4 regions of the Arthrobacter sp. NPDC080082 genome follow, and region 2 is predicted to be linked to each of the others. Evidence: predicted binding sites of a transcription regulator. Region 2 holds the regulator's gene; each other region holds the start of a gene.
What was found. Region 2 encodes HrcA, which represses chaperone genes, less so after heat shock. Its sites were predicted from a motif close to TTNGCACTCGNNNNNNNCGAGTGCNAA; they were not measured.

Region 1: the regulator HrcA is predicted to act here: its motif matches at 2,709-2,735, upstream of groL (chaperonin GroEL).
Region 3: the regulator HrcA is predicted to act here: its motif matches at 2,603-2,629, upstream of AB0O44_RS00955 (FmdB family zinc ribbon protein).
Region 4: the regulator HrcA is predicted to act here: its motif matches at 1,453-1,479, upstream of groES (co-chaperone GroES).

Annotation. Positions count from the first base shown of each region.
Region 1 covers NZ_JBFBKQ010000007.1:153,467-157,672, forward strand. Annotated here, with positions in the region: gene AB0O44_RS14980 (ribonuclease HI family protein) at 1-736, opposite strand, end outside; gene groL (chaperonin GroEL) at 898-2,535, opposite strand; gene AB0O44_RS14990 (ABC transporter substrate-binding protein) at 2,822-4,060, opposite strand; gene AB0O44_RS14995 (cold-shock protein) at 4,156-4,206, opposite strand, start outside.
Region 2 covers NZ_JBFBKQ010000002.1:418,252-422,457, forward strand. Annotated here, with positions in the region: gene AB0O44_RS06310 (DUF4870 domain-containing protein) at 1-143, opposite strand, end outside; gene AB0O44_RS06315 (DUF3097 domain-containing protein) at 271-1,128, opposite strand; gene hrcA (heat-inducible transcriptional repressor HrcA) at 1,372-2,385, shown strand; gene dnaJ (molecular chaperone DnaJ) at 2,452-3,582, shown strand; gene AB0O44_RS06330 (16S rRNA (uracil(1498)-N(3))-methyltransferase) at 3,585-4,206, shown strand, end outside.
Region 3 covers NZ_JBFBKQ010000001.1:211,945-216,150, reverse strand. Annotated here, with positions in the region: gene AB0O44_RS00965 (DUF4011 domain-containing protein) at 1-1,368, shown strand, start outside; gene AB0O44_RS00960 (RcpC/CpaB family pilus assembly protein) at 1,428-2,174, opposite strand; gene AB0O44_RS00955 (FmdB family zinc ribbon protein) at 2,260-2,511, opposite strand; gene AB0O44_RS00950 (5-formyltetrahydrofolate cyclo-ligase) at 2,668-3,303, opposite strand; gene galU (UTP--glucose-1-phosphate uridylyltransferase GalU) at 3,400-4,206, shown strand, end outside.
Region 4 covers NZ_JBFBKQ010000001.1:237,689-241,894, reverse strand. Annotated here, with positions in the region: gene AB0O44_RS01060 (class I SAM-dependent methyltransferase) at 1-947, opposite strand, end outside; gene AB0O44_RS01055 (hypothetical protein) at 1,004-1,399, shown strand; gene groES (co-chaperone GroES) at 1,636-1,932, shown strand; gene groL (chaperonin GroEL) at 2,014-3,624, shown strand; gene AB0O44_RS01040 (acyltransferase family protein) at 3,880-4,206, shown strand, end outside.

The DNA of each region.
Region 1 (4,206 bases), on a different contig from region 2:
GGTGCAGCAACACCCCGGTCCGGCCCAGGTCGGCCCTGGTCTCCGGCTGCAGCAGTTCCCGCTCCAGGGCCTCCACGATCCGCTCCGGCTCCTGCGCCGTCGCTGCGGCCGCGGTCTGGTCCGCCAGCTCACTGAACAGGTCCGGTTCCGCGTACCCGTCCGGGCCGCCGAAGAGGGTGGGCTCGTCAAAGGCCACGGGTGTCGCGGGTGACGCGGCTGCCGGGGCGGTTGCCTGCGAGGGCGCTGCCTGCGGGGCCGCCGGGGTGCCGGGCCGGACGAAGCCGGGGCCTTGCCGGACGGCGACACCCTGCTGGTAGGCCATGGCGGCGCCGCGGGCACGGTCATCCGCGGCCTCGTTTAGTTCGTGGCCGGCGTGGCCGCGGACCCACTCGAACCGGTATTTGCGGCCGACCAGGGCCCGGTCAATGTCCTTCAGGAGGTCCACATTGAGCACAGGTTTGCCGTCGGACTTCTTCCAGCCCTTCCGCTTCCAGCCCGGCATCCACTTGGTGACCGAGTTGATGACGTACTGGCTGTCGCAGAGGATGTGCAGCTCCTCGTCGGCGAGGTGGGCCGTGGAGCGGAAGAGGTCCAGCACGGCCATCAGCTCGCCCTGGTTGTTGGTGCCGTGCGGCCAGCCGCCGGCGTGCCAGCAGTTGTCGTTCACGTACCAGGCCCATCCGGCCGGACCGGGGTTTCCAAGGGCCGAACCGTCGGCCGCAGCTGTAATCGTCACTGCACTATCCTGCCAGACCTGCCTGCCTCCACCGCTCCCTCACCCCCGGCGCGGGCGGCTTAAACGCCGGCGGCGGCCCCACCATAAGGTGGGACCGCCGTCGTCGTTGTACCGGGGCCTGCAGCGGACTACCGGCCGGGGTGGGCCGGGTGGCCGGGTGGCTAGAAGCCGCCCATACCGCCCATGCCGCCCATGTCGTCGCCGCCGCCCATGGCCGGAGCGTTCTTCTCCGGCTTGTCGGCCACGACGGCCTCGGTGGTGAGGAACAGGCCGGCGATGGAGGCCGCGTTCTGCAGGGCAGAGCGGGTGACCTTCACCGGGTCGTTGATGCCGGCAGCCAGCAGGTCGACGTATTCGCCGGTGGCGGCGTTCAGGCCGTGGCCGGCGGCGAGGCCGCGGACCTTGTCCACCACAACGCCCGGCTCGAGGCCGGCGTTGAAGGCGATCTGCTTCAGCGGAGCGTCGATGGCAACGCGGACGATGTTCGCACCGGTAGCCTCGTCGCCCGAGAGCTGCAGGTTGGCGAACGCCTTGGCGCCGGCCTGGATCAGGGCCACGCCACCGCCGGCGACGATGCCCTCTTCAACGGCAGCCTTCGCGTTGCGGACGGCGTCCTCGATGCGGTGCTTGCGTTCCTTGAGCTCGACCTCGGTTGCGGCACCGGCCTTGATAACTGCAACGCCGCCGGCCAGCTTGGCCAGGCGCTCCTGCAGCTTCTCGCGGTCGTAGTCGGAGTCGGAGTTCTCGATCTCGGCGCGGATCTGGGACACGCGGCCGGCGATCTGGTCGGCGTCGCCGGCACCTTCGACGATGGTGGTCTCGTCCTTGGTGACAACAACCTTGCGGGCCTTGCCGAGCAGCTCCAGGCCGGCGGTCTCAAGCTTGAGGCCGACTTCCTCGGAGATGACCTGGCCACCGGTGAGGATGGCGATGTCGGCCAGCTGGGCCTTGCGGCGGTCGCCGAAGCCCGGAGCCTTGACGGCGACGGACTTGAAGGTGCCGCGGATCTTGTTGACGATCAGGGTGGCCAGGGCCTCGCCCTCGATGTCTTCGGCGATGATCAGCAGCGGCTTGTTGGACTGCATGACCTTCTCGAGGACAGCAACCAGTTCCTTGACGTTGGAGATCTTGGAGTTGACGATCAGGATGTACGGATCCTCGAGGACCGTTTCCTGGCGCTCGGCGTCGGTGACGAAGTAGGCGGAGATGTAGCCCTTGTCGAAGCGCATGCCTTCGGTGAGCTCCAGCTCGAGGCCGAAGGTGTTGGACTCCTCGACCGTGATGACGCCTTCCTTGCCGACCTTGTCCAGGGCCTCGGCAATGAGGGCACCGATCTCGTTGTCGCCGGCGGAGATGGACGCGGTGGCGGCGATCTCTTCCTTGGTCTCGATTTCCTTGGCGGAGGCCAGGAGCTCGGCGGTGACGGCGTCGACAGCCTTCTCGATGCCGCGCTTGAGGGACAGCGGGTCAGCGCCGGCCGCGACGTTGCGCAGGCCTTCCTTGACCAGGGCCTGGGCCAGCACGGTGGCGGTGGTGGTACCGTCGCCGGCGACATCGTCCGTCTTCTTGGCAACTTCCTTGACCAGCTCGGCGCCGATCTTCTCGTACGGGTCGTCCAGCTCGATCTCCTTGGCGATGGAAACACCATCGTTGGTGATCGTGGGGGCGCCCCACTTCTTCTCGAGGACGACGTTGCGTCCACGCGGGCCGAGGGTGACCTTGACGGCGTCGGCGAGGATGTTCAGACCCCGCTCAAGACCGCGGCGTGCCTCTTCATCAAATGCAATGATCTTGGCCATAACGGCAGTAGTCCTTTCGGGACAGTCGTTAAAGAATGAACCTTGGCGTCGGTGCCCGCGACGGACGATACCTGCCCGGCAGCCTCTGTACGCCGCCGGACCGGGATCTCACCCAGCCAGGTGTTTCCTTTGCTCCCGCGGCACCGATGCTGCGCCCGGACCGGGGCCCGGCGTTAGCAGTCGATGAGCGGGAGTGCTAACTCCATAATTAGCACTCCCCCGGGGAGAGTGCAAGAAGGCTTCGCGCTCCGGGGCCTGTCCACGCGGAGCGCTTCGCCGAGGGCGATCAGGACCCGCCGCTGCGGGCCGTTTCACTGCCGGTCATCTTCGCCGTGTTGTCCGGCCCGTAGGTGTACACCATGTAGGCCGCGGCGGTCACGTCGCCATTGCTATCGAAGCTCACGGGGCCGGACTGGCCCTCGTAGTTGGGGCGCTTGCCGGCGTGGAGGACGTCGACGCACTCCTTGTAGTTGTGGCAGTCGGCGGGCTCGCCGGCCACTGCCCCGCCCGAGCCCGCGGTGCCGCCGGAGACGGCGATGAGCCGGGAGGCGATGGAGGTGCCGGCGTCGTCCTGCGCCGCGGCGGCGGCGATGGCGGCGAGGTTGACGGCGTCGTAGGCCTCCGCGGCGAAGGTCATGTCCTTGAGCCCGGGATCGATGCCGACCAGGCCCGCCTGGAACTGCGCGCTGGGGAACGTGCCGGGGAGCACTCCGCGGGCACCGTCCAGGGCGTGGGAGCCCAGGCCCTGGCCGTACTGGCCCACCGCGCCGTCGGAGAGCACCAGCTTTTTCCCCGCGAGTCCGGCGTTGTTGAGTTCGGCGATGGCGCCCTGCGCACCCTGCCGGGCGATGAGGACCACGGCGTCGGGCGCGGCGGCCTTGGCCGCGGTCGCCGCCTGCTGTGCCTGGCCGGCCGGGAATTCGGCGTCGATGGGCGTGCCGAGGCCGGCGGACTTCGCCGCGGCGGAGACCGCCACGGAGACCTCCTTGCCGTAGCTTCCGGCCTCGTGCAGGACGGCGAGCGTCTTGGCGCCGCCGTCCTTGGCGAGCTTGACCAGGATGGAGGCTTGGGCGACGTCGGCGGCGGCGGTTCGGAAGTAGTAGCCTCCGCTCCGGTAGCTGCTGAGTCCCGGTGCGGCGGTGGCCGGGGAGATCATGGCGATTTTGGCTTTGGAGAGCACGTCGATCGCGGCGGCGGCGTGGCTGGAATCCGTGGGGCCGATGACGACGTCGGCCCTGGCCGCCGCGAGGGCCTTGGCCTGGGCGGCGGTGTCCGCACTGATGGTTTCGGGGAGCAGTTCCACGGGCTTGCCCTTATGGCCGCCGGCGGCGTTGATCTCCTTGACGGCGAGTTTCACCGCGGCCAGTTGCGGGGCGTTGAGGAAGCTCTGGTCCCCGGTGTTGTCCAGCAGCACACCGATCCGCAGGGTTCCGTCCCCGCTGGCCTCGGCGGCGTCCGTCCGGGCGTTGCCGGTGGCACCGGAGCACCCGGTGAGGGCCAGGGCGGAGGCAAGAAGGGCGGACAGGACGACGGCGGCGCCGCCGGCCGTTTGTCGGCTGGCTGTTCGTCGGCCGGCTGTGGCCCGCGCCGCGGCGGTCGGCGTTGAGTCAGGACGGGCCACTAGGCGGGCCTGACGCTCTCGGCCTGGGGGCCCTTTTCGCCTTCGCCTAC
Region 2 (4,206 bases):
AGGATGCCGCCGAAGTGCGACAGGGTGGCCCACTGACGGTCCTCGCTGGCGGTCAGGGGAAGCGCATTTGCGGGAACGCCATGGTACTGCGACTGGCCGTGACCGGCCTGGGGGTCCGTGTGTTCGCGTGCGTCTTCTGCCACGTTTCGTCCTTTGGATTGCGGTGGAGCGTTGGTACCTGTGCGGGCGCGGCCACCGTCACAACGCGGCGGCCACCGTATCAAGAATACTTGCTTGGGCGCCGACGCCCGCCACCTTGCCGGACGGGCCCTACTGTTCCGGGGCGGTGAGGAAGTCGATGACCTCCTCCACCCGGCCCAGAAGCGAGGGTTCCAGGTCGGCGTAGCTGCGGACGGCGCCGAGGAGTTTCTGCCAGCCCAACCCGATGTCCTCCTTGGTGCTGTGCGGCCAGCCGAAGGCGGTCAGGATGCCGGTCTTCCAGTCCACGCCGCGGGGGATCACGGGCCAGCGTTCGATGCCCAGCACGGACGGCCGGATGGCCTGCCAGACGTCAATGTACGGGTGGCCGACGATCAGGACGTTTCCGCGGGCTCCGGGGGAAGCCATGACGGCCTCGGCGATCCGGGACTCCTTGGAATCGGCCACCAGGTGGTCCACCAAGACGCCGAGGCGGCGGCCGGGACCCGGACGGAAGTCCCTGACCGCGGCTGAGAGATCGTCGATGCCGTGCAGGGGTTCGACGACGATGCCCTCGACCCGGAGATCGTCGCCCCAGACCTTCTCGACCAGTTCGGCGTCGTGTTTGCCCTCAACCCAGATCCGGCTGGCCTTGGCCACCTGCGCCCGCTGGCCCTCCACGCGCACCGAGCCGGACGCCGTGCGCGTCCCGGCTGCCGGTCCTGCGGGCGCCCGGGGTGCCGGCGGCATCAGCCGGATGGGCCGGCCCTCCAGGAGGAAGCCGTAGCCGAGTCGGAAAGTCCGGGACTTCCCGCGCCGATCCTCAAGGGCCACGACGTGCATGCCGCCGGACTTCTCCACCCGGGTGACGGCACCAACCCAGCCGGACTGCACGTCCTCGAGGACCATGCCGCGCTGCACCGGGACCTCGGGCAGCTGGGAAGGGGCGGGGGCGGTGAGGTCCTGCGGGCCCCAGTTCTGATAGGACATCGGTTACACACTGCTTTGCATCGGGGCGGAACTGCAACGGGGGACTGCGTCGGGCCGGGGTGGTGGCCGGCCGCGCCGGGCAGTCGCCCGGCTTGCCACGGTCACGCCCGGAGCGAATCCAATGCTAACAACGCGGCCGGACATATTAGACTGGTTAGCACTGAGGCATGCCGAGTGCTAACCCCCGGGTTCTTCCGGGCGGCGGGCGCCGGTTGACGGTTGAGGCTCGATTGGAGGTGCGGCGTGAGCGAACCACGCAAACTCGAAGTGCTGCGCGCCATCGTGGAGGACTACGTCCATTCCCGTGAACCCGTGGGCTCCAAGGCGCTGGTGGAACGCCACCACTTGGGCGTCTCCAGCGCAACGATCCGCAACGACATGGCCGCGCTGGAGGACGAGGGGCTGATCACCGCCCCGCACACCAGCGCCGGCCGGATCCCCACGGACAAGGGCTACCGGCTCTTCGTGGACCGCATCTCCGCGGTCAAGCCGCTGTCCCCGGCGGAGCGGCGGGCCATCCAGGCCCTGCTGGAGGGCTCCGAAGACCTCGACGACGTCCTGGACCGGACCGTGCGCCTGTTGGCGCAGCTGACCAACCAGGTGGCCGTGGTGCAGTACCCGCTGCTCAGCCGAGCGCGGGTGCGGCACATCGAGTTTGTGCTGCTGGCACCGCGGAAGGTGCTGACCGTCCTCATCGCTGACACCGGCAAGGTCGAACAGCGCGTCATCGACGTCGGCCAGGACCTTGGCGACGAAACCCTCGCCGAGCTGCGGGGCGTCTTCCTCGGCCGGCTCGGCGGAACCCCGTTGAGCCTGCTCCCGCAGACCCTGCCCGACGTCGTCGACAGCACCGCCCCCGCCCGCCGCGGCGCCGCCCAGGCGCTGGCCCGCGGACTGGAGGCGCTGGCCGCCAGCAGCCGCGAGGAGCGGATGGTGATGGCCGGCACGGCCAACCTCGCCCGCTCCAACGTTGACTTCCCGCTGAGCATTGGCCCCGTCCTCGAGGCCCTCGAGGAGCAGGTGGTCATGCTCCGGCTGCTCTCGGACATGGCCGAGGACCCCCGCGGCGTGACCGTCAGCATCGGCCGGGAGAACCCCTACGACGGGCTCTCCGAGGCCTCCGTGGTGGCCACCGGGTACGGCCCCGACGCCACCGCCAAGGTGGGCATCCTCGGCCCCACCCGGATGGATTACCCCACCACTATGGCCGCCGTCCGCGCGGTGGCCCGCTACCTTTCACGGATCCTCGGGCCCTGACCGGCCGGATCCACCACCAGGCTTGTCGCCCAGCACCGGCAGTACAAAAAGGAAGAGATACACACTTTGAGCAGCCACTACGACGTTCTTGGAGTCTCCCGCGAAGCAACCGGCGAGGAAATCAAGAAGGCCTACCGCAAACTCGCGCGGACCCTGCACCCGGACGTCAACCCGGGCGAGGACGCGTCCGAGCGCTTCAAGGCGGTCACCCACGCCTACGAGGTGCTCTCCGACCCGCAGAAGCGCCGCGTCTACGACACCACCGGCAACGAGAACGGCACGGACAACGGCTTCGGCGGCGGCAGCTACGCCGGTCAGGGCTTCGCGTTCCAGGACATCTTCGAGACCTTCTTCGGCGGTGCCGCCGGAGCCGGCGGCCCGGCCTCCCGCGTCCGCCGCGGCCAGGACGCGCTGATCAGCGTCCGGATCGAGCTGCGCGACGCCGTCTTCGGCGTCAACAAGAAGCTCGAGGTGGACACCGCCGTCACCTGCCCCACCTGTGAGGGCTCCTGCTGCCGCGAGGGCAGCCACCCGGAACGCTGCGACATTTGCGGCGGCAGCGGCCAGGTCCAGCGCCCGGTCCGCTCCATCCTGGGCCAGGTCATGACCACCGCCCCATGCGGCAGCTGCGAGGGCTTCGGCACCGTCATCAAGGACCCCTGCAACGAGTGCGCCGGCCAGGGCCGGATCCGCAGCCGCCGGTCGCTGACCGTCAAGGTCCCCGCCGGCGTTGCCACCGGCACCCGGATCCAGCTCTCCGGCCAGGGCGAGGCCGGCCCGGCGGGCGGCCCCTCCGGCGACCTGTACGTGGAGATCCGGGTCAACAACGACCCGACCTTCGTCCGCGAGGGCGACGATCTGCACGCCAGCCTCACCATTCCGATGACGGCCGCGGCCCTCGGCACCGAGCTGACCCTGGACACCTTCGACGGGCAGCAGGAAATCGACGTCAAGAGCGGCACTCAGTCCGGCGAGGTCATCACCCTGCGCGGGCTCGGCGTCACCCACCTGCGCGGCTACGGCCGCGGCGACCTCAAGGTGCACCTCCAGGTGGAGACCCCCGCCAAGCTCGACGCCGCCCAGGAGGACCTCATGCGCCAGCTGGCCAAGCTCCGCGGCGAGCAGTTCACCGAGGGCAAGCTGGCCGCCAGCGGCGGGGTCTTCGCCAAGCTGCGGGACCGCCTCGGTAACCTGTAGCGGTGAGCAACCCGGTCTTCTTCACCCCCGCCGGAACCCTGGACAACCAGGCCCCCGGTTCCACCTTCGTGCTGGACGGCGCCGAGGCGCGGCATGCCGTCACGGTCAAGCGCCTCGCTGCGGGGGAGCAGGTGGACATCGCCGACGGCGCCGGCCGCCGGATCACCGGCACGGTCACCGGCGCCGGGCCCCAGGAGCTGACGCTCGAGTGCACCGCGGTCAACGACGAGCCGCGTCCCACGGTGCGGCTGGTGCTGGTGCAGGCCCTGGCGAAGGGTGACCGGGACGAACTCGCGGCCGAGACCGCGACGGAGCTGGGGATCGACGCCGTCGTCCCGTGGCAGGCCGAACGGTCGATCGTCCGCTGGAAGCCCGAACGCGCCGCGAAGGCGCACGCCAAGTGGCAGTCCGTGGTGACGGCGGCGGCGAAGCAGGCCCGCCGCGCCTGGATCCCCGAGGTCCGCGCCGCCGTGGACGGCGGCTCGCTGCAGGCGGCGGTCGCCGCCACGGTGGCATCCGCCGGGCTGGCCGTGATCCTGCACGAGGACGCCGTCCGGCCGCTGCGCCGGGTGCTGGCCGACTGGCAGGAGAAAGTTGTTGGCGCGGACGACGGCGCGGCGCCGC
Region 3 (4,206 bases), on a different contig from region 2:
GACCAGGACGGCGTCGAGTCCGTCCTGGCCGAAGTGAACCGGGTTGTGGAACTTGTCTTCGACCACGCGAGGCTGCGTCCGAGGACCTCCCTCGCCGTCGTCACCGGCAGCCTGCGGCACGCCGCCCGGATCGGCGAGGCCATCCGACTGCAGCTGCCGAACTACCCGCTGCTGGCGGGCTTCTTCACCGCGGGCACCGAATCGTTCCGCGTGGTCGACCTCGAACGGGCGCAAGGCCTGGTCCGCGACCGGGTGATCTTCTCGCCCGGTTACGGCCGCACGCCGCACGGCCGCGCGCTGCACAGCCTGGGGCCCCTGTCCGTCGAAGGCGGCCGCGCCAAGTTCGCACTGGCGATGACCCGTGCCCGGCGCTCCCTCCACGTGCTCACCTGCTTCCGGCCCGAGGATCTGGACAGCTCCCGGCTGAGCCACGGGGCCGTTGACTTCTACGAGCTGATCGACCGGGAGATTGCCGGCAACTCGGACCTGGGCAGCCCCGCGTCCCGCGCCGCCGCCAGCGAGCAGGCGCTAGGTGCGGACCCGTTGGTCACGGACCTCGGCGACAGGCTCCGCGCCCGCGGCGCCCGCGTCTGGCACCAGTACGACGGAGCCCTGGACATGGTGGCGGCTGCGGATCCACTGCACACGATTGGACAGGACGACGCCGACATCCCGCGTCCGGTGGCCATCGAATCCGACGGAACCGAGCGTTACCGGCGGATGACCGTCCGCGAACGCAGCCGGCTCCGGCCGCAGCTGCTGGAACGCCTGGGCTGGCGCTACATGGCGCTGTGGACCATCGAGGTCTTTACCGATCCCTCCGTGTGCGCGGACCGGATTGGCGGGTACCTTGGATTGGAGAAGCCGGTGGCGTCCTCCCGGATCGGGACCGCTCCGGGCTTCTCGGACGACATGGAAAGTTTCGGGCTCGAGAGCGCCCGGGACGCGTATGCGGCCACCGGCCAGGCGCCCACCGCCTGGGCCGCCGCGGCGCACCAGCAGGAATTTACGAGCAGTACTAAGGAGGCGGACGTGACCAGTCACCAGAGCGCCGCAAACGACAACCGGAACCATCCCGGCGAAGCCCACGGGGAACCCGCCACGGCGGCCACCATCGATACCGACAGGGCAGCCCGGGCCGGGGAGGGCCGGAGTGCCGGTACCCCGGATCAGGACGCGGACCGGACTGCAGCCAGTGCTTCCGGTCAGCCGTCCCGGGCCGAAGGCGCCGCTGCACACAGCGCGTCCCCGGCAGGGATCCTTCCCACCAAAGCCGCGGAGGATGATCCCCGACGCTGGGGCGACGAGCCCGGCGGGTATGACCACGACGCCTGGCTGCAGGAACAGAAGCCGCCGCACTGGGGCTGACACCAGGGGCGGGGCAGCGCCGGCGCGGGACGGTGAGCAACAGCACGCCCGCAGCGTGACTACGGCCCACCGGGACCAACGAGGACAAAAAATAACTGTCCCTGCGTCGACGCGCCGGCAAGCTTCCTGGACTGCTCGGGGTCGGCCGCAACCACCATCAGCCCGTCCGTATCGCCGACGTCGAGCCATTGCCCGGACCTGCCGCCACGGGCGGAGGTCCAGAGCACCGGGACGCGCGCGGCCAGAATCTCCGACGTTGCCGCCTGCTCAAACCCATTGCCGCCGGTCAGCACGATGTTGACCAGCTGACCGGGGGAGACCAGCTGGATCGAGGCGGGATCAGCCATGCGCAACGGTACGGCGGCGGAACCGGGTGGGCTCCCGGTCAAGAGGCCGGGTCCGACAAAGAACGATGAGCTCAGCAACTGCCCCCGGCTCAACGCGATGCCCAGCTGCTGCCCCTCGGCCGTCGACGGGTCAATGGCCGCGTCAGGTAAAACCCCCGGCGGAACCTGGACTGCGTTGAGATCCCCCGGGGCGAGGAGCCGCCCCGCCGGAAGATCCCCGGCCGCGGCCCAGGCCGTGACCGTCGGCGGGGGAGCGGGAGTAAGCTGCTGGACTGCGAGCCCGGCGGCCAGGCACAACAGAAGGGCGGCGATCAGCCTGCGGTTGCGCCCCACCCAGCGACGGAGGCGACGTGGGGAGGACCGGCGGGAGGTAAGTAAGCGTCCTCCCGCGGGCCGGCCCACAACGGATGGGCCGCGGGCAGTCCCGGTACGAAAGAAGTGAAGCCTTGCTGGTGCCATGGCTTCACGGTAGGAGCCTGAACGCGGCGGGCTTAGCCCCGGTCCGGGCTATGTGGACAAGCTACAGCGGGAAGCTGCAGGTGCCTTAGTTGGCGGCGGCGGTCGGAGCCGCGGCCGGGGTGGCAGCCGGTGCGGCGGGCGCCACGGAGCTGCCTTTGGAATCGCGGGAATCGGTCCGGTAGAAGCCGGAGCCCTTGAAGACGACTCCGACGCTGTTGAACTTCTTGCGCAATGTTCCCTGGCACTCCGGGCAGGTCGTCAGCGATTCATCGGAGAACGACTGCACGGTCTCGAAGGCGTGGTTGCAGTCCTTGCAAGCGTAGGCGTACGTGGGCACTGGGTTCCTCCTCTAGGACAAACGAGCAGGTCCCGTACTGCGTCCCTCCCGTCCGCTCCTTGAGGGGCGGCTGGCTCGGGGAGCCAGGGGATTAGCAGTCACAGGGCCTGAGTGCTAATTCTATCACCGCGCGAACAAGTGGAAGAATATGCGGCGTCAGCGGCTGGCGACTGTGGGAACAAGGCCGTCGGGCGTGAGTGCGGCCCCGACCTTCCGGTCGAAGACTTCGACGGGGATGGTGCCCGCGGGCAACACTTCATCGGCGTAGACGACGCCGGCAGTCGGCACCGGGTGGCTGCCGTCGTTCCCGGGCAGGGCCGAGAGGGCGGCGAGGAACTTGTCGTAGTAGCCGCCGCCCTGGCCGATCCGGTTTCCGTCGAGGTCCACCGCGGTGGCGGGAACGAAGATTCCGGCTGCCCCCGCCACGGCATCGGTGCCAAGCCGTTCCCCGATTGGTTCCTGAAGCGGCGCGTACCGGCTCCGCGCGTATTCGCTCTGCGGCGTCCACACCACCCAGCTCAGTTCCAGGTCCGGCTCGCAGACGGGAAGCAGCACCCTATGCCCGGCGTCGTGCAGGGCCTCCAACAGGGGAAGAGTCGGCGGCTCCGAGCCGACCCCCAGGTAGGCGGCGAAGGTGCCTGTTCCGCCGTCGGTAAGCGACGCCGCCCACGCGGCGCCGTGCACGGCCAGGGCTGAACCGGCCGCCGAGCGCGCCGCCGGCGTCATTGCCGCCCGACGCTGCCGGTGCCGGGTGCGGATCGCTTCCTTGGTGTCCCTGTCGCGCGCTTCCATGCAGTGGCTCCTTCGCCTCGCCGGCCGGGCAAACACGCCGCAGCCGCACCGTAAGGGCAATTACCTGATGTTTGCCCCCTCGGTTAGATTAGTCGGGTGAAGACACCTAACGCCTCCGTCCGCAAGGCCGTCATCCCCGCAGCGGGCCTCGGCACCCGCTTCCTTCCCGCCACCAAGGCGATGCCGAAGGAGATGCTGCCCGTCGTCGACAAGCCGGCCATCCAGTACGTGGTCGAGGAAGCCGTCAAGGTGGGCCTCAACGACGTCCTGATGATCACCGGGCGCAGCAAGCGGGCCCTTGAAGACCACTTCGACCGGGTCCCCACCCTGGAGGCGACCCTCGAAGCAAAGGGTGACACCGCCAAGCTCGAGTCCATCCAGGCCGCCAGCAACCTCGGCGACATCCACTACGTCCGCCAGGGTGACCCGATGGGCCTCGGCCACGCTGTGCTGCGTGCGAAGCAGCACGTCGGCTACGAGCCGTTCGCCGTCCTGCTCGGTGATGACCTGATCGACGCCCGCGACGAACTGCTGAGCACCATGATCGAGGTGCAGGCCAAGACCGGCGGTTCGGTCGTGGCCCTGATCGAGGTCGATCCGTCCCAGATCAGCGCCTACGGCTGCGCCGACGTCGAGGCCGTCGACGGCGAAGACTACGTGCGCATCAACCACCTCGTGGAGAAGCCCGACGTCGAAGACGCGCCCTCCAACCTGGCGATCATCGGCCGTTACGTCCTGCACCCGGCCGTCTTCGACGTGCTGGAGCGCACCGAGCCCGGCCGCGGCGGCGAGATCCAGCTCACCGACGCACTGCAGGAACTCGCCGCCGGCGAGGGTGAAGGCTACGGCGTGTACGGCGTCGTCTTCCGCGGCCGCCGCTACGACACCGGCGACAAGCTGAGC
Region 4 (4,206 bases), on a different contig from region 2:
TAGGCGATGTGCTCGTCCACCAGGTGTCCGCCGAGCCGGAGCGCGACGTCGGCCACCAGTCCGGCGCGGATCACGGCCCCGTCGGGTTCGTAGAGGTACCCGGATACCGGGCCCACGGGGGCCGCCGGGCCGCCGTCGAAATCCTCGACGCTGGTGAGCTCCGCCGCGCCCCGCGGGCCGAGCACCAGCGCGGCGCGGCGGATGCCCGGGCGGCGGACGGAGTTGAACCACAGGGCGACCTCGGTGACGTCGCCGCCCACCGAAACCCACTGTGCCTCGCAGTCCGCGGGAATTGCGGTGTGGGGGATCCCGGGGCCCATCTTCACGCCGACGGCGCGGCCGGAGGCGGCCAGCGACTCCACAAAGGACAGCGGCGGGGAAAAGTCTTCCGGGTCCCAGAGCCTGGTGGTGCCCGAGGTGGACGTGGTCCGGCGGGCCGGGTCCAACCAGACCCCGTCGATCCCGTCCAGCGGCACGGATTCCGCGTCGGCGTGCACCACGGTGGCGTTCCGGAACGGGATCAGGTTCATCGTGGCGCAGGCAGCGGTGGTCTCATCCAGTTCCACCGCGGTCACGGTCAGGTCCAGGGACGCCAGGGCCATCGCATCGGCGCCGAGCCCGCAGCCCAGGTCCGCGACGTGGGTGACCCCCGCCTCCGCGAAACGCTGGGCGTGCCGGGCGGCGACCGTGAGCCGGGTGGCCTGCTCCAGGCCGGCACGGGTGAAGATCATCTGCCGGGCGAATTCGCCGAACTTGGCCTCCGCCTTGGTCCGCAGCCGGGACTGCGTCAAGGCCGCGGAGACCAGATCCGCCGGGTGGCCTGCCTTGCGGAGCGCCGCGTTGAGCTGGAACGCCTCCTCCTCCCGGTACGGGCCCAGCGAGGACAGCAGTTCCCACCCCGCCGGATTGAGCAGTGGTGCGATCTGGTCCTGCGGTGTCTCAGCCATGCCATCGATCGTAGTTCAGGCCCGGGAACCCCGCGGCGCCCACTAGGCTTGACGGCATGAAGGACAGGAACACGGAAACCGATGGAACGGCGGCGGGGGAGGCCCCGGGCCGTCGGGGATTGGCCCGCTACGCCCGCCCGGCGCTGATCGCCGGCGTCGTGGCCGCCGTCGTCTGCGCCGCGTTGCTGGTGATCATCTTCCTCCTCGACACCTTCAATGCCACGGTTTACTCGGTGGACGGCAAGGACGTCGCGGACGCCACCGACGAGGCCCGGGCCATCCGCGACACCTACGCCGGGGTCCGGATCGGCAGCATCATCTTCCTGATCGCCGGCCTCCTCGCGGCCCTGGCCGGCGGCTTCCTGCTCTACCGGACGCGCAACGACGCGCCCCGGGTGGACGAGGACGACGACGGGCTGGAGTGGGACTACGACGACTTGGCGGGGGAGTAGCCGGGCTGCTTGCCCATCCGGACATCAGGCGGCCGTTCGCCACAGATGAACTTCTGGCACTCACCTTGACCGAGTGCTAACTCCTTACATAGAGTCGTCATTAGCACTCCCCCTAGGCGGGTGCTAACACCAAAGCATCAGCTGCCAGGCTGCTGCCGGCACCGCGACGACGGTCTGTACGCATGGCACCACCGCTTTGAAGTCCATGAATTTGCTGACGAAAAGGAGAGGTCCGAGTGTCGGTCTCTATTAAGCCTCTTGAGGATCGTATTGTTGTCCGCCCGCTCGAAGCCGAGCAGACCACGGCCTCCGGCCTGGTTATCCCGGACTCCGCGCAGGAGAAGCCGCAGGAAGGCGAAGTTGTCGCGGTAGGCCCCGGCCGCTTCGATGACAACGGCAACCGCGTTCCCGTCGACGTTGCCGTTGGCGACGTCGTCATTTACTCCAAGTACGGCGGAACCGAAGTCAAGACCGGCGGTGTCGAGTACCTCGTACTGTCCGCCCGCGACGTTCTGGCGATCGTCGTAAAGTAACTCTCTTGGATCCCCGCGCCGCCGGACCGTCAGTGATGAACGGGACGGCTGCGCGGGGTTCTTTCGTGAAAGGACAACACCATGGCAAAGCAGCTCGCGTTTAACGACGCTGCCCGCCGGTCCCTCGAGGCCGGTATCGATAAGCTCGCCAACACCGTCAAGGTGACGCTCGGCCCCCGCGGCCGCAACGTCGTGCTGGACAAGAAGTGGGGCGCCCCCACGATCACCAACGACGGCGTGACCATCGCCCGCGAGGTTGAGCTGGACGACCCCTACGAGAACCTGGGCGCGCAGCTGGCCAAGGAGGTCGCCACCAAGACCAACGACGTCGCCGGTGACGGCACCACCACCGCAACGGTGCTGGCGCAGGCCCTGGTCAAGGAAGGCCTGCGCAACGTTGCCGCCGGCGCCGCCCCGGGCCAGATCAAGCGCGGCATCGAGGTCTCCGTCGAGGCCATCGCCGCCCGCCTGCTGGAGAACGCCCGTCCGGTTGAGGGCACCCAGGTGGCCAACGTTGCCGCCATCTCCGCGCAGAGCGACGAGGTCGGCGAACTGCTGGCCGAGGCGTTCGGCAAGGTCGGCAAGGATGGTGTGATCACCATCGAGGAGTCCTCCACCACGCAGACCGAACTCGTCCTTACCGAGGGCATGCAGTTCGACAAGGGCTACCTGTCCCCGTACTTCATCACCGACGCGGACCGCCAGGAAGCCGTCCTCGAGGACGCCCTCATCCTGATCAACCAGGGCAAGATCTCTTCGCTGCAGGACTTCCTGCCGCTGCTGGAGAAGGCCCTGCAGGCCTCCAAGCCGCTCTTCATCATTGCCGAGGACGTCGACGGAGAGGCCCTGTCCACGCTGATCGTCAACCGCATCCGCGGCACCCTGAACGTCGTCGCCGTCAAGGCTCCCGGCTTCGGTGACCGCCGCAAGGCCATGCTGCAGGACATCGCGACCCTGACCGGCGCGCAGGTCGTCTCCCCGGAACTGGGCCTCAGCCTGGACACCGTGGGCCTGGAGGTCCTCGGTACCGCGCGGCGTATCACCGTCACCAAGGACAACACCACGATCGTCGACGGTGCCGGTTCTGCCGAGGACGTCGCGGCCCGTGTCGCACAGCTGCGCGCCGAGCTGACCCGCACCGACTCGGACTGGGACAAGGAAAAGCTGCAGGAACGCCTGGCCAAGCTGGCCGGCGGCATCGGCGTGATCAAGGTCGGCGCCGCCACCGAGGTCGAGCTGAAGGAAAAGAAGCACCGCATCGAAGATGCCGTGTCCTCCACGCGCGCCGCGCTGGAAGAGGGCATCGTCTCCGGCGGCGGTTCGGCCCTTGTCCACGCCCTCAAGGCCCTCGACGAGGACCCGACAGTCAAGGCGCTCGACGGCGACGCGGCAGCAGCCGTGGGCATCGTTCGCCGGGCACTGACCCAGCCGCTGCGCTGGATCGCCCAGAACGCCGGCTTCGACGGCTACGTCGTTGCCGCTCGGGTGGCGGACTCGGCCGTCAACCAGGGCTTCAACGCGAAGACCGGTGAGTACGAGGACCTGATCGCCGCCGGCGTGATCGACCCCGTCAAGGTCACCCGCGCCGCCCTTCGGAACGCTGCCTCCATCGCCGCGCTGGTTCTCACCACCGAGACCCTGGTGGCGGAGAAGCCGGCCGACGAAGACGAGCACGCCGGCCACCAGCACTAGGCCAACGTGTAGTTCCGGCTGCACCACGTGCACCATCTGCATCAGAGAGAGGACGCCCCGGCATTGCGCCGGGGCGTTCTTTCTGCTTTCCCGGCTGCGACGGGAGAACATGGCCGGTTCACAAGCTCCTCACAGTCCGCTCTGCTTAACTCGCTGGGTGCACCCCGGCGGCTGGCACCCCCGGCGCACCTTCCGTAGAGTGGAACACTTAGGTTTCGGCGGCCCGATGCAGGCCGTACGTGGTGAGGAATTTTGATGACGCAGCAGGCGGGGCTCCAGGAAGCGGCTCCCACGGGCGTTCCGGCCCGTCCCAACCGGAAACCCGGCTACCGGCCCGAGATCCAGGGGCTGCGGTCGCTGGCTGTCCTGATGGTGATGACCTATCACATCTGGTTTGGCCGGGTCTCCGGCGGTGTGGACGTGTTCCTGCTGGTGTCGGCTTTCCTCATGACCCTTCAGTTCGTGGGACGTTACGACGACGGGCGTCCGACCGCCCTGGTCAAACACTGGCTGCATCTCTTCCGCCGCCTCATCCCGGCGGCCGTCGTCGTGGTGGTCGCCACGCTGGCGGCGATGATCTTG